Regions from separate parts of the Gemmata obscuriglobus genome, predicted to be linked through region 2. Evidence: riboswitches for the same ligand, from Rfam matches in the RefSeq annotation. Region 2 holds a riboswitch; the other holds the start of a gene.
What was found. Region 2 has a riboswitch for cobalamin ahead of GobsT_RS28630 (DUF6580 family putative transport protein). Riboswitches for the same ligand answer to the same signal wherever they lie in the genome.
Positions count from the first base shown of each region.

Region 1 (7,739 bases), 3.4 Mb from region 2:
TCTCGCCCGACCCGGCGAGAAGGAGCCGACCCGTGCGCCGTTCGCGTCCGCAGTCCTTTTCACAATTCGCCTCACGCCTTCAGACGCGCCGCCGCGCGTTCACGCTGATCGAGCTGCTGGTCGTGATCGCGATCATCGCCATTCTCATCGGGTTACTGCTGCCCGCCGTCCAGAAGGTCCGCGCGGCGGCAGCGCGGATCAAGTGCGCCAACAGCCTGAAACAAATCGGACTTGCGCTGCACAACCACGCCGACACCAACGGCGGCCGGTTCACCGTTTCGTCGATGAAGTCGTCTCCGAACGTCACGTTCACCGATTGGTACTGGTTCGGGTTGATCACCAACAACACCTCCACCCCGCGGGTGATGGACCCGAGTAAGGGCATTTTGTCCCCCTACCTCGAAGGGAACCGGGCGATCGTGCAGTGCCCGAATTTCTCTCCTGAACGATTCGCACTCCGATTCGACGTTCCGGTCGCCAGTTACGCGTACAACGACAACTTCAGCAGTTGGGACGTGGCGGGCGAGACGATCGTGTCGGTGAGCAACCGGCGTGGCACGTCCGCAACGATCGCGTTCGCGGACTCGGCCAACGCACCCAGCAACACCCCGTTCGACAAGCTGACCGAGAACTGGTACCTGTCGTCCCCGTCGCAAAAGTACCCCAACGTACACTTCCGGCACGACGGGATTGCGAACGTGTGTTTCGCCGACGGGCACGTCGAGACCCGCACCCCGACGATTAACGGGGCACCGTCCTGGGAGAACCCGGCCGCGACGGTCCTGCGCAATAAGGAGGTCGTCTGGGACATCGGAGCCAGCGACATCGAGTTCGGTAAAGAGTGAAGCTAGCCCAGACCATTCACAGTAGTGCTCACGTGTCCATAATTCTCAAGGTGCGTAATCCCTGGGGGGATTGAGAATTTCTGATTGAGTGTCAAGTCAAATATTGCGCGAGCGATCACTGATATTAAACTATCAATATCTTCGCAAGCAACTACCTCGCAACCGTTTGTGCCGATATCGTGAATGGTCTGGTGAAGCTAGCCGTGAACCCTTCTGTGTCTGGCATCGTCCATCCCGGCTCCGACGGACGAGCAGCCGCGGGACACCGGGTTCCGCCCCTGCCGGATCGGGTGCGTGGCGCCGTGCCGGACACCGGGGCATTAGCCCCCGGCGCGTTGACGGTGGAGCGGGGTGCGATATCTTGGAGAACGCTGGACGGGTTCCGTGCCGCCCCATCGGGCGGCGCGGACGAAGAGGGAAGCCGGTGCGATTCCGGCGCAGGGCCGCTGCTGTGTTCGGCCAGAGCTTCGCGCAACTTGAGCCACTGCGGGCGACCGCGGGAAGGCCGCGTGAGGCTCGCTAAGAGCCGTTAGCCAGAAGACCTGCCCGTCAGCGATTCCACTGTTCGAGGCCCCGGACCGGGCCGGCGGACGGGCGACTGCTTCTTCGTGCTGCGCGCGCAGCCGGCTGGCCCGTTTTTGCGCTCCCGGTCCGCCCGAACCGCTCTCGCCCGACCCGGCGAGAAGGAGCCGACCCGTGCGCCGTTCGCTTCCGCAGTCCTTTTCACAATTCACCTCACGCCTTCAGACGCGCCGCCGCGCGTTCACGCTGATCGAGTTGCTGGTGGTGATCGCGATCATCGCCATTCTCATTGGGTTACTGCTACCGGCCGTCCAGAAGGTCCGCGAAGCGGCGGCGCGAACCAAGGGCCAGAACAACATGCGGCAGCTCACCCTCGCCGCGATGAACTTCGAGTCCGCTCACGGCACCCTCCCCCACGCCTACGAGCTTCAGACCGCCGACTACCTTCAGGCCAAGTACCTGTTCGGGTACGCGACCTCGGCCCCGCCCAGTTACGCGGTCGTCTCGGTGGACCCGACCCAGGGGATTCTCAGCCCGTACTACGAGGGCAACAACACCATCAACGTGTCCCCGAAGTTCGACGCGCTGCGGTCGAGCATCGCCCCCGTGTTCCTCGGCTCAACGGGGGGGTACGCCTACAACCGGAACCTGATCTCGAACCCGGCCAGCCCGCAGTCGTACACCGTCAAAGTGCCGGTGAAGGGGCGGACCATTTCCACCATCCCCGCCACCTCGCAGACGTACATGTTCGCGGAGGTGCTGCTGCTCAACTCGAGCGGGAGCCTGACGGAACAGGGGTCGTGTATGTTCGGCTCGCCGCTCATCACGAACCAGGCGACGAGCAGCTACGGCGCGGCGTTCTCGCCGTTCTGGTGGAACGGCCAGTCGATGGTGTCGTTCGTGGACGGGCACGTGGAGCTGCGCGGCCCGATGACGCCGGAGCCGTCGGTAGCGCCGTTCTCCCAAACCACCTGGGACACGGCGAAGACCACCTACAAGTCCATTCAGCTCGGCTTCCTGCCGCACGCGGCGGACGGGCGCTACACCACGGACTGAACCCGCGGGCCGGCCCCCCTGTCGTTGCAAGGAGCTGCGCCGCGTGCGCGGCTCCTCTTATTCCCAATTGGGCTGCCGCTGATGAGCCACGTCGTTCTGCTGGGCGATTCGATCTTCGACAACGCTCTCTACGTTCCGGACCGGCCGCCGGTGATCGAGCAGGTGCGCCGCGGGTTGCCCGCAGGTTGGAAGGGCACGCTGGTCGCCGTGGACGGGGCTACCGTTGAGGGCATCGCGTTGCAACTGCCGCGCGTGCCCGCCGACGCCAGCCACCTCGTGCTGAGCATCGGCGGGAACGACGCGCTCCTGGCCGCGGGGCTCTTGCGCGAGCCGGCCGTGACCGTGGGCGACGCGCTCGCCACCCTCGCGGAGGCGCTGGCCGAGTTCCGCACCGCATATCAGCGGATGTTGCAGAGCGTCCTCGCGCTCAAGAAGCCGACCGCCGTTTGCACCATTTACGACGCGATCCCCGTGATCGGTGCCGCGGAGCGGGCCGCGCTGGCGGGGTTCAACGACACCATCGCGCGGGCCGCCGTCGGGTCTGGGCTGCCGCTCGTCGATTTGCGGGTGGTCTGCGACCACGCCGACGACTACGCGCCGGTGTCGCCCATCGAGCCGTCGGTGGTGGGCGGGGCGAAGATTGCGGACGCCATTTGTCGAATGATTGCGGGCCACGACTTCGGCGTGGCGCGAACGGTGGTGTGGGTGTGACCGACCGGAGCAGGCGTTGCGTTCTGCGCGGTTTTGCACGGGCACGAATCGCGCCGAGCACACGGGCGGGCCTGTCTCGGAAAAGCCATTCTTTCGGTTTATTGTTCTAGATTCGATCTGGTGTGCTTCACACCAAACAGCCGGACCACCCGGCACACACTACCACGTCTTGTTTTGAAGGTCTCGTATGTGCTCTCCCGTTTCGCGCTCGCGGCGTGGGTTCACGCTAATCGAGCTGCTGGTCGTCATCGCCATCATCGCCATCCTGATCGGGCTGCTGTTACCGGCCGTGCAGAAGGTGCGCGAGGCCGCGTCCCGCATGAAGTGCCAGAACAACCTCAAACAAATGGGGCTGGCGTTCCACAACTACAACGACACGGCCAACAAGCTGCCCACCGGGTGGGTCACGACCGCCGCCACCAAGCCCAACCCGGGTTGGGCCTGGGGCGTGCTGATCCTGCCGATGCTCGAGCAGGACAACATGTACAAGTCGCTGGCCCCGGACCTGGTCACCCCTGGCACGGCGCCGGTCAACTCGCTCACCCAGAGCAAGCTGGCGGTCTTCCGCTGCTCCTCCGATCCGGCCAGTGACGACACCCACCCGGGGTACCAGTCCTACGCCCGTTCTAACTACGTGGTGAACCGCGAGGTGACCGGGCCGGACGCCAACAACAACCCCACCAACCTGACGATCCAGACCATCAGCGACGGGTCCAGCAACACCATCCTGGTGGGCGAGCGGGACTCGGTCATCACCAGCGGGGCGGTCTGGCCCGCCCGGTCCAGCGTGTCGTCGGCGAGCTTCGAGGGGCGCCCGGGGCGCGGGCTGAACGTCAAGCACTCGAACGTGACCAGCCCCGGCTCCGACTGCGCCCGGCTCGGGTTCACCAGCCAGCACTCCGGCGGGGTCAACTTCCTGCTGGGCGACGGGTCCGTGCGGTTCATCCGCCAGAGCATCGACGCGGACCAGTCGGCGGACCAGTGCGCGTACCCGGCCGCCACCGGCAACTACACGTTCCAGAACCTGATCCACCCGTCCGACGGGTACCCGATCAGCGGCAACTTCTGACGCCCCTGCGGGCACGCACTCGGAGCCGCGGGGGGCCGCGGCCCTCTCCCATCATCCCCGGCGCCCGGCGCGGCGCCGGCACACCGAGGACGACCATGCGCAAATTCGGGTACACGATCCGGGCCGCCGGTTTATTCCTGTTCCTCGCCGCGCTCGCTGGGTGCGGCGGCGGCGGTGCGTCCGTCGAGGGGACAGTGACGTTCAACGGCGAACCGGTCGATGAGGGCGGCATCAACTTCGTGCCGGTCGACGGAAAGGGCACCAAGATGGGTGCCGAGATCAAGAACGGGAAGTACGCCGTACCGTCCGACCGCGGCGCGCAACCGGGCAACTACAAGGTCGAGGTCTACTGGAACAAGAAGACCGGTCGGACGTTGACGGACACCGCCGACACCGGCGCCAAGACGAGTGAAACGAAGCAGGTGATCCCGGAGCAGTTCAACACCAAGACGACCCTGACCGCCGACCTCAAGGGCGGGAGCAACGCCGCAGTCAACTTCGACCTGAAAGGGACCGCAGCGGGCGGCAAGGGTAAAGGCCCCAAGGCGGTCGGGGACTGATGTCAGGTTCGTTTGATTCGTTGCCGGGGTAACCGGCGCGGGTGCCGGATCGGGCGCTTCGCCGCACGCGGCGCACGTGTTTCCGGCCCGGGTTGCGTGTCGCCATCACGCCGGATCGGGCGTTGCGGCGGCGAACGCCTTCGCGGTGTCGTACAGCTCGAAGTAATCGACCGCGAGGCCGTCGCGGAACCGCCACCGGTTCGCGACGTGCGTTTCCGCGGTTTTGCCCGTCTTGAGGTTGCGGAACGCACACACCCCGAACACCGCCACCCGGTCCCCGAAGGCGATGATGTCGTGTACGGTGTAGTGGACCATCTCCCATTCCGCGCTGAGGGCGGAGAAGTACCCGCGGGCCGCGTCCTTCCCGGCCCGCGCGGCCGAGAACTTCATGCCCGGGGCGCCGTCCGCCACGGAGCGCATCTGGATGTCGTCGGCCAGGAGCGCGACCCACGTTTCGACACTGCGGCCGCGCGAGTCGTGCCACTGCTGGTATGCGTTCCGCAACTTCGCGACGACCTCATCACTCGCGCTCACGGTACGTCTCCTGGTTGCCTGTAGGCGAATACCCGTTGTTGGGGGCCGACCGATTACGCAGCCGCAGTTGCACCGCACTGCGCTGATGCGCCCGAAGCGTGAGTGACGGCAACCGTTGTCCCGTGCGTGTGCTTCGAGTTTATCCCGGTACCGAACCGCGGCCACGTGTTCGGTCGGCGGTCGGTGCGGGAAGTCGTACCGAAGCGTGTGGGCGAGATCCCAGCAGGCGAACGTGTTCGCGCTGCACTTTCTGACGAGCCACGACCGCAAGGGAGCGGGGAACGTATTGCGCTCCCTTGCGGTCGCGGCTCGTTCCCAAACGTTACCAACACCCCAGCCGTGCAATTAGACTTATGCCCGCAGCTTATACCGTGCGTTTATGAGGTACAAGCGAAAACGCGGACGGCCGCTCGTCGAGTCACTCGACGAGCGGCCGTCCGCGGAAACCGGCGTGGGTGCGACTAGTGGTCGTGCCCGGCGCCGAAGAACTTGCTCTTCGGGTCACCGCGGCTCCACACATACGCGACCAGGTCCAGCACCTCGTCGCGCGACAGCTTGTCCAGCAGCCCCTTCGACATCATCGACGTCGGGGCCTTCTTCTGCTCGGCGATGTCGGCACGCTTGATCTCCCGCGGCTTGGCGCTCGCCAGCGGGTTCTCGATGACCTTCACCACGCCGTCCTTCTCCTCGACGATCATCCCCACGAGGGCCTTCTCGTCGTTCAGGACGAACCGGTGCGCGGCGTACTTGTCGTCGATCCGCTTGGACGGCTCCAGGATGTGGTCGAGCACGTCCGCCGCGGTCTTGAACACCTTGGGGTCGAGCTTGGCCAGGTCCGGGCCGAACTCGTTCCCCTGGCCGCCGAACTTGTGGCACGCCACGCATGTCGCCACGGTGAACATCTGCCGCCCGTTGGCGAAGTTGCGGCCGCCCTTCATCTCCATCTCCTGCACCGCGTCGGCCAGCTCTTCGAGCTTCCACTCGGTGCGCGGGCGGTTGAACTTCAGCAGGTCGTCCTTCACGGGCAGCGGGTTCTTCGCGAGGTACGCCTCCGGGTTCTCCTGGTACGCCTCCAGGTCCGCGACCACGTAGAGCGCGCCGTGCATCCGCCGCCAGTGGCCCGGGTACGTGCAAACGTATGGGTAGATGCCCGGCTCCTTCGGCGCGGCGAACTTCAGTTGCTCGCTCTGCCGGGTCTGGAGCAGCTTGCTCTTCAGCAGCACCACCCCGCTCGGCATGTCGGGCACGTACTGCTTCGCCGCGGCGGCCGGCGTGGTCGCGAACGCCTCGGCCGCCGCGCCCACCTTTTCGAGATTGCCGGGCGCCACGATCACGAAGTTGTGCGGCATGATGTCCGTGTTCTCGAACACGAACTCCACCGGCTTGCCGGCCGCCACCACGAACCGCTCCTTGTCGTAGCTCATCTGGTCGAACAGCGTGCCCACGCGGATCACGCGGACCCCGATGTCGGCCAACTCCTTGCGCGCCGCCTTGGCCGCGGCGGGGTCGAGCAGTGCCGCGAGGCTCTCGCCGAGCTGCATGAAGTCGAGGGCGGTGGGCGCGGTGCGCTCCGCCACCGGCAGCGAGCGGATGTACTTCAGCACCACGTCGAGCGTGGCCTGCGCCTCGTCCTTCGGCCAGTCGCGCGACTGGATGCGCAACAGCGCCTGCACCGCCGCGGCGCGGTCGCCCTCGTCGCCGAGGAACTTCGCGATCGCCTTGAACGCGTCCGCTTCTTGGCCGCGGACGGTCGCCAGCGCGAACATCGCGGCCCGGCGGATGACCCGGTCCGGCGAGCCGCTGCCCACCTTGAACTCGGCCTTATCCTTCGGGGCCGGGTTCTTGACCGCCTGGAACACGGTCCGCTTGTCGGCGTCGAGCACCCGCACCACGAAGTTGTTCAGCCGGCTCCCGAGGTTGCCGTCGGTGCGGTTCCACACCACGACCGTCTCCACCGGCACCTCGCGCCCGAGGTCCACCTCCCACCACGGGTCGTCGGTGCCCTCCTGGGTGTGGGTCGAGGTGCCGTCGTTGTACGCCCCGCTCGTCTTACCATCGATCGCCCGGCCCGCGGCCCCGCCGGCCCCGGTGCTGCTCTGGGTCGCCTTGCCCTTGAGGGCGGCATTCGCGCCTTCGGAGAACACCTGCACCTCGGCCAGCGTGAGCGTGCGCTGCTTGCCGGGCAGCTCGATGCGCACGTACCGGCCGCTCACGCTCTTGCCGGCCGCGACCGTCTTCGCGAGTTCCGGCGGCAGCGCGGTGAGCAGTTCCTTGACCTTCGGGTACAGGGCGGCCCGCGCGCCGGGGTCGCGCACCATCGGGGCAGCGTTGATGAAGTCCGTCAGCGCGCCCACCGACTTGGTCGCCGCGGCCCACGCCTGCTCGACGGCGCCGTCGGCGGCGATGAGCGCCACGTGCCCCATCTGCCGGGTGGTCGCGGTG
Region 1 is NZ_CP042911.1:1,322,988-1,330,726, forward strand. It holds gene GobsT_RS05310 (DUF1559 family PulG-like putative transporter) at 33-845, shown strand; cobalamin riboswitch at 1,206-1,409, shown strand; gene GobsT_RS38620 (type II secretion system protein) at 1,542-2,423, shown strand; gene GobsT_RS05320 (SGNH/GDSL hydrolase family protein) at 2,505-3,134, shown strand; gene GobsT_RS05325 (DUF1559 domain-containing protein) at 3,322-4,203, shown strand; gene GobsT_RS05330 (hypothetical protein) at 4,299-4,763, shown strand; gene GobsT_RS05335 (nuclear transport factor 2 family protein) at 4,869-5,297, opposite strand; gene GobsT_RS05340 (PVC-type heme-binding CxxCH protein) at 5,759-7,739, opposite strand, start outside.
Region 1: linked by a shared signal. The riboswitch ahead of GobsT_RS38620 (type II secretion system protein) and the one ahead of GobsT_RS28630 (DUF6580 family putative transport protein) in region 2 are both predicted to bind cobalamin.

Region 2 (7,739 bases):
GGACGACCTCGAACTCGGTGATCTCGTCGCCTTCCTGCAACAACACGTCTGATACCGGGCGAAGAGGGAGGGAGCAAAGGCAACCTACCCCCCGGCCCCCTCCCTGAAGGGAGGGGGCCGGGCACGATGGTCCCGAAGCAGAAGGAACGCGCCAAACTTCGCGTTCGCCCGTGTCTTCCTCCCCTCACTTCAGGGAGGGGGGCCGGGGGTGGGTCCGCTCCGCGCCCCCCTCTCGCGCCGGGACCACTCCTCTCGGCGCCACCCCCTCCCTTCCGCCGGCCCACGGAAGCTCCGCTGACCGGGCCGGCGAGCACGGTGAGGGAGCCGGGGGGTAGGTTGCTCCGCGGGGCTCGCGCGGGTTACAACCGCACGGCACCACCTCGACTCGGGCCGCGGCGTGTTCGGCTGCCATCAGGTTAGTATGGTAGCGCGCCGCGTCGCGCGGGCAACGCGACCAATCCCCTCCGGGCAGCGGGCCTTTCCCGCTCGCGATGTGTAACGGGGGGGTACAGTGGGGCTAGCGGCAATCGACGGGGGCACAACCGGACGTTCGCGGGTACTTTCGCTGCCGATTCGCTACCCGTTCGCTGGCCGATCGCTACCACCGAACGGCGCCCGCAAAACCCGGATAATGCTCCCCGGTGAACGAGAGACGGTTTCGGATTTGCTCGGAAATTTCGCTGCAAGACAATGGAAAATAAGCACTTGCAGCAAGTTTGGATTTGAGAGGTTTTCGCCCCACGGATAGGGAATCGGCGCCGGTGGTTCTTTCAGAAGCCGTTGGAGCTTCCAGAAGTGCCGCAACAGACCGGATTGGTACCACACCGCACGTGAGCAGTCATGCCCGAAGTCGAAGTTAACGGCACGCGCCTCTTCTACCAGCAGGACGGCACGGGGCCGGACGTGGTACTCATCCACGCCGTCACCAGCAACCAGGCCGTGTGGGTGCTGAGCGGGTTGCCCGAGGCGCTCGCGACCGAGTACCGCGTCACCACCTACGACATGCGCGGCCACGGAGCCAGCGCCCGGCCCGCCACCGGGTACACGTCCGCGGTGATGGTCGAGGACTTCCGCCAGCTCCACGCCGCACTCGGGCTCAAGCCCGCGGTGCTGGTCGGTCACAGCTTCGGCGGGGTGGTGGCGATGCACGCCGCGGCCGTCGCGCCCGAGTGCGTCGCCGGCGTGGTCCTCTCGGATTCGTTCTTCCCGGGGCTGAAGCACGTCGAACCGAACTTCGGAAAGATGAGCATCTGGGTCGATCTGCGCGAGCAGTTCGCCAAGGTGGGCGTCGAACTCGGCGAGACGGTGGACTTCTCCCGGCTGTTCCGCGAAACCGCCGCCCTGAGTTCCGCGAAGTTGAAGGAGCTGGAAGACATCTTCGGTCCGTTCGGGCGCGGGTGGCTGCGTCAGCTCCCGAAGCTCGCGGAAACGACGTGCGGCGAAGAGGTGCTGACCGAGGCTGGGCTGACCGCCGACGTTCTGGCCGGCATCCGTAAACCGGTGGTCGCTCTGTACGACGAATTCTCCCCCTTCCTTGCAACGTCGCGTTGGCTAGAACAACACCTTTCGGGGTGTACGGCCGAGATCATTCCGGCCGCGAAGCACCTCGCGATGTTCGATAACACCGCAGGCTTCACCGATGCCGTCCGACGGCATCTGAAACGCCTGAGCCAATGAGATGAACGGAACTCGTTCAACAGGGTGGTGGAGCGGCCCCCCTTTTTGTGGGCGTAACCAGTTTCGCACTGGGCTGTTTCACAGTATTCGTCGGCCTGTGGGCGGTGGGCACGTTTCGGACGGTTGAGCGGGTCGTTGAGGTTGAGCGAGTGGTCGAGGTCGAGCGGGTCGTCGAGAAGTTGGTCGAGCCGCCGCCCAGCCCAAGCTACGCCGATTTAGTCGTCACGCTCCGAAACGCGCCAATGGTTTTGGACGGTGATTTTGGTAATTACTTTGTGGAGGAAACGCGCAAAATCCCGGGCGTCGCGCAAGTGTCAGAGGGTGTCGTCGGCTTGGTGCACGAGATGCGCAGCAACGGAAATGTCAATGATACCCCCTTTATGATCCAGGGATGGCAACCGGATAACTTCTGGTACGGCGATCTGAAGGTCACTGCCGGTCGGCGGTTGGAAACCAAGGACCGACACAAAGTGCTGTTGGGCCAAAAGTTGGCCGAAAATCTTCGGAAGGAAGTTGGTGACAAAGTCGTCTTCGTCGCCGATCCCGAGCAACCGTATGAAGTGGTCGGCATTTGCAACAGCCTGGACCGTTCCGAAAACTACAGCGCAATCGTTTCGCTTGCCGACGGACAGGCCCTCACGGGCAAGCGTATAACCGGGTTTAGCGTTCGAGTCGCGGCTGGCATGGCCGACATTGACGCCGTGAAGCAAGCGATCGAGGCGCTCCGTGACCCGCGTGACACGAACGCACGACTTGAGGCCTTCCGTCCCAACCGGCGCTGAACGGCTCGTTACCCCGCGGCATTATCCCACCGGCTTGTAGGCATGTATTTCGCAGCTTTTATCCTGAAGAACCTCACGCGGCGCCCCGTCCGCACCGCGCTCACGGTGCTCGGGCTGGCGGTCACCGTCGGGAGCATGATCGCGCTGCTCGCCGTCAGCCACAACGTCGAGCGGTCGGTGGAGTCGGCGTTCGACACGCGCCGGGTGGACCTCGTCGTGCTCCAGGCGAACAAGCCGCTGGGGCTCGACAGCGATTTCCGCGAGTACATGGTCGAGCAGGTGCGGTCCTGGACCGACGTGGTGGACCGGGTGTCGGAGGGGGTCGTCAGCACCGCCAACACGATCCGCGACAGCGGGTCGGTGAACGAGAACACGTTCTTGGTCCAGGGCTGGAAGCCGGACAACTTCGGGTTCGAGGACATGGCCCTCCTGTCCGGCGAGATGCTGAAGGCGGAGGACACACACAAGATCATGCTCGGGGAGAAGCGGGCGAGCGCGATGGGCAAAAAGGTCGGCGACACGGTCACTTTCGTGGCCGATCCGGAGCACCCGTACACGGTGGTGGCCGTCTACAAAAGCCCCGTGGTCTTTGAAGACGGCGGGGCGATTGTTCCGTTCGCGGACGGTCAGGCGCTGACCGGCAAGCGGGTCACCGGGTTCTCGATCCGGGTCAAGCGCGGCACCGCGGACGGGGCGGCCGAGATCGCCGCCGTGCAGCAGCGGGTCGCCGACCTGCGCGACCCCAAAGACCCCACGGCTCGGCTCGACGCACAACCGCCCGACAAGTACGTTCAGTCGGTTTCGCAGCTCAAGCTGATCAAGGCCGTGTCGTGGCTGGTGTCCGCGATCGCGTTCGCGGTCGGCACGATCACCATGCTGAACACGATGGCGATGTCGGTGCTGGAGCGCACGCACGAGATCGGCATCCTGCGGGCGGTCGGCTGGCCCCGGTCCCGGGTCATCCGCATGATTCTGGGTGAGGCCGCCATGATCGCCTTGGGCGCGACCACGGCAGGGCTGCTGATCGCGTTCGTGGGGATGCAGTCGCTCACCCTCTCGCCCAAGGTGAACGGGTTCATCGAGCCGGACCTGTCCCTCATGGTGATCCTGGAGGGGGCGGCGATCACCCTCTTGATCGGGTTAATCGGCGGCGCGTACCCCGCGTACCGGGCGGCCCGGCTCCTGCCGACGGAGGCGCTGCGCCATGACTGACCGCCCCGCCGACTACCTACTCTACGGCGAGCAACTCGCGAAGACGTACCCCGATGGCGACGTGCGCGCGCTGAACGGCGTAACGCTGGGTGTGCGCGCCGGGCAGCACGTGGCGATCACCGGCCCGTCCGGGTGCGGCAAATCGACGCTCCTGAACCTGCTCGGGGTGCTCGACACGCCCGTCGCGGGGGAGGTGTACTACCGCGGGGAGCCGCTCTCGAAGTGCCCGAACCTGAACCACTTCCGCGCCCGGCAGATCGGTTTCGTGTTCCAGTCGTTCTTCCTGATCCCGACGCTGACGGCGAAGGAGAACGTGCAGGTGCCGATGTTCGAGGGGCCGGCCCTTTCCGCCCGGGCGCGGGCGAAGAAGGCCGAGGAACTGCTCGAACTGGTCGGGATGAGCAAGCGGGCGAACCACCTGCCGGTTCAGCTCTCGGTGGGCGAGCGGCAGCGGGTGGCGCTGGCCCGGTCCCTGGCGAACGACCCCGCGATACTGCTGGCCGACGAGCCCACCGGTAACCTCGACTCCGACAACGCCGTCAAGGTGCTCGACCTGTTCGCGTCGCTCCAGAAGGCGCGCAACCTCGCGCTCCTGGTGGTCACCCACAGCGACGAGGTGGCCCAGCGGGCCGACCGCGTGATCCGCATGAAAGACGGGCGCGTGGTGAGCGACTCCGCGAACGGCCGCGCCGCGCCGGCCGGCGGGCCGGGCTGACGGCCGGCGCGGTTCGCCTTGTCCGCTGGCGGTTGTGGGTTTAATCTCCGGGCGCTCGACGGACCCGGAGGTGAGCCCGATGCGCGTCGCGATTGTGATTCCGGCCCGGTTCGCGTCCTCGCGACTGCCCGGCAAGCCCCTGCTGAGGGACACCGGCAAGTACCTGATCCAGCACGTTTACGAGCGGGCGTGCGAGGCTAGGTGCGCCGACACGGTGGTCGTGGCGACCGACCACGAAGACATCCGTGCCGCGGTGGCCAGTTTTGGCGGGCGGGTCGCGATGACCCGCGCCGACCACCCGTCCGGCACCGACCGCGTGGCGGAGGTCGCCGCGACCCTCACGGCGGACGTGGTCATTAACGTACAGGGGGACGAACCCCAACTGGAACCGGACGCGATCGATCTGCTGGCCGACCTGATGCGTGACGGGTCCGACATGGCCACCCTGGCGGTGCCCATTCCAGACCTCGAAGCGTATCGCAACCCCAACGTGGTGAAGGTGGTGTGCGACGACCGCGGGCGGGCGCTGTACTTCTCACGCTCGCCGATCCCGGCGGTGCGGGACGACGAGCCGGATTTCGCCGCGCGCCCGGCCCGGTTCCTCCAACACCTCGGTGTGTACGCATACCGCCGCGAGTTCCTGCCGCGAATCGCCGCGACGCCGGCGCACCCGCTGGAACAGTCGGAGAAGCTGGAGCAACTCCGCGTGCTCGGCACCGGTGGTACGATCAGCGTCGGGGTGGTGGCGCACGCGCACCGCGGGGTCGATACCCCCGCGGACTACGCCGCGTTCGTGCGGTGGTACCGCTCGGCCGACGGTAGCGCCCGGCGCGCCGCCTGACCGCGTGGCCGATCCGTCGGCGGGCGCATAAGTCAGATTCGTCTCGACAGGTTCGTGCCGGCGTGCGGCGCGACGAAAAGGGAAGCCGGTGCGATTCCGGCGCAGGGCCGCTGCTGTGTTCGGCCAGGGTTCGGGCACCCGCCACTGTGATTCGTCATGGGAAGGCCGCCCGCTGCCCGCTACGAGCCGTAAGCCAGAAGACCTGCCTGTCGTTCACCCGTTCGGTGCCTCGGAACCAGGCGACCGGCCGACAGGCGCTCCGTGCGCGTGCGCACCCGTTTGTCCGCTTTGGCCCCCTCCGCAGGCACCCGGTTCGCCCGTCCCGGCGAACAAGGAGCCGTGCGTGTCTATCGACTACCCGTCCCGTTTGCCGCGTGTTCTTCTGCTGATGTCGCTGGTTGCGGCCGCGGCCCTTGTACGCCAGCTTCCGCACCCGCAGAACTTCACGCCGGTCGGGGCTCTGGCGATCTTCGCCGGGGCGTGCTTTGCCGACCGGCGGCTCGCGGTTCTGGTTCCACTCGCCGCTTTGGTTCCCGGCGACCTCACTGCCGGGATGCACGTGCTCGTGCCGGCCGTGTACGGGAGCCTCGCGCTGAACGTGTTACTGGCACGCCGGCTCCGGCTCCGGCGGACGGCGGCCTCGACCGCGGCGGTCACGCTCCTCGGGGCGGTCCAGTTTTTCGTCACCACCAACTTTGCCACCTGGCTGGTTTTTTACCCGCACACGCTCGGCGAGTTGGTGTCGTGCTACGTCGCCGCGGTCCCGTACTTCCGCAACACCCTGCTCGGGGACGCTACGTTCGTGGCGCTGCTTTTCGGCGCGCTGGCTCTGGCCGAGCGCGCGCTCCCGGCCGTCCGCGAGCCCGTGCCCGCGGCGGCGAACTGACGGAGGCGGTCGTGCGAATCGTGTCCCTGCTCCCCAGCGCCACCGAGATCGTTTGCGAACTCGGGCTCGGCGATGCGCTCGTGGGGGTGACTCATGAGTGCGACTATCCGGCGTTCGTGACCGCGCTTCCCAAAGTGACCCGCACGCTGATCCCGCACGATGCCATCAGCCGTGAGATCGACGCCCTGGTGCGCGAGCGACTGCAAACGCAACGGGCGCTCTACACACTTGACCTGCCGACGCTGGAGCGTTTGGAGCCGGATTTGATTGTGACCCAGGCGCTGTGCGACGTGTGCGCGGTGGCCGAAGCCGAGGTGACCGCGGCGGCCTGTACGCTGCCCGGCCGGCCGCGGGTCGTGAACCTCGAACCGACCTCGTTGGGGGACGTGTTCGACACGTTGCACTTGGTCGCCGACGCGGCGGGCGTGCCCGCACGGGCGGACCTCGCCGTGGCCGCGCTGCGTGAACGGATCGGGACGGTCGCTAAGCGTTCGGAGCAGGTGACCGCTCGCCCCCGGGTGGTCGTGTTGGAATGGCTCGACCCGCCGTTCAGTTGCGGGCACTGGACCCCGGAACTGGTTCGACTGGCCGGGGGCGACGAGGTGCTCGGCGTGTCCGGCGGGCCGTCGCGCACGCTCGCCTGGGCGGACGTAGTCGCGGCGCGGCCGGACGTGCTATTGGTTGCGTGCTGTGGCTTCTCGCTGGAGCGGACGCTCGTCGATCTTCCGGCGCTCCGGGACTGCCCGGGATGGGAGGCGCTTCCGGCGGTTCGTTCCGGGCGAGTGTACGTCACCGACGGTAATGCGTACTTCAGTCGGCCCGGGCCGCGCCTCGTGGACAGCGCCGAGATCGTCGCTCACGCGCTCCACCCGGCCCTTCACCCGCTCCCGCCGGGACTGCCCACCGCCCGACGGCTGACGCGCGAAGAGATCGGGAACGCGCGGCCGGTGACCGTATGAGGCCGAAGGTGCTGCTGTCGTGGAGTTCGGGCAAGGACTCCGCCTGGGCGTTGCACGTTCTGCGACAGCGCGGTGAGGTAGAGATTGTTGGGCTGGTGACCACCCTGAACGAGGCGTTCGGGCGGGTCGCGATGCACGGCGTTCGGGCCGAACTGGTCCGCGCGCAGGCCGAGGCCGCCGGGTTGCCACTGTGGGCGGTCCCGTTGCCGTGGCCGTGCTCGAACGACCAGTACGAGAGCCGGATGCGCGGGCTCGTAGAACGGGCGAGAGCCGCGGGCGTCAGCGGGCTCGCGTTCGGTGACCTGTTCCTGGCCGATGTCCGCGCCTACCGCGAGCGGCAGTTGGCCGGGTCCGGGATTGAGCCGCTGTTCCCGCTGTGGGGTTCTCCGGCGGACACGCCCGCGCTGGCGCGGGAGATGATCGGCGCAGGGCTCCGGGCTACGCTGTCGTGCGTCGATCCGAAGCAACTCACCCGGCAGTTGGTCGGTCGGGAGTTCGACGCGCGGCTTTTGGCCGAACTGACGCCGGGCGCCGATCCGTGTGGGGAGAACGGTGAGTTTCACACCTTCTGTTACGCCGGCCCGATGTTCGATCGGCCGATCCCGATGCGGGTCGGCGACACGATCGAACGGGACGGGTTCTGCTTCGCGGACCTGCTGCCGGGCGC
Region 2 is NZ_CP042911.1:6,918,604-6,926,342, forward strand. It holds gene GobsT_RS28600 (acyl carrier protein) at 1-52, shown strand, start outside; gene GobsT_RS28605 (alpha/beta fold hydrolase) at 841-1,677, shown strand; gene GobsT_RS28610 (ABC transporter permease) at 1,827-2,459, shown strand; gene GobsT_RS28615 (ABC transporter permease) at 2,502-3,671, shown strand; gene GobsT_RS28620 (ABC transporter ATP-binding protein) at 3,664-4,386, shown strand; gene kdsB (3-deoxy-manno-octulosonate cytidylyltransferase) at 4,466-5,227, shown strand; cobalamin riboswitch at 5,260-5,451, shown strand; gene GobsT_RS28630 (DUF6580 family putative transport protein) at 5,571-6,113, shown strand; gene GobsT_RS28635 (cobalamin-binding protein) at 6,125-7,072, shown strand; gene GobsT_RS28640 (Dph6-related ATP pyrophosphatase) at 7,069-7,739, shown strand, end outside.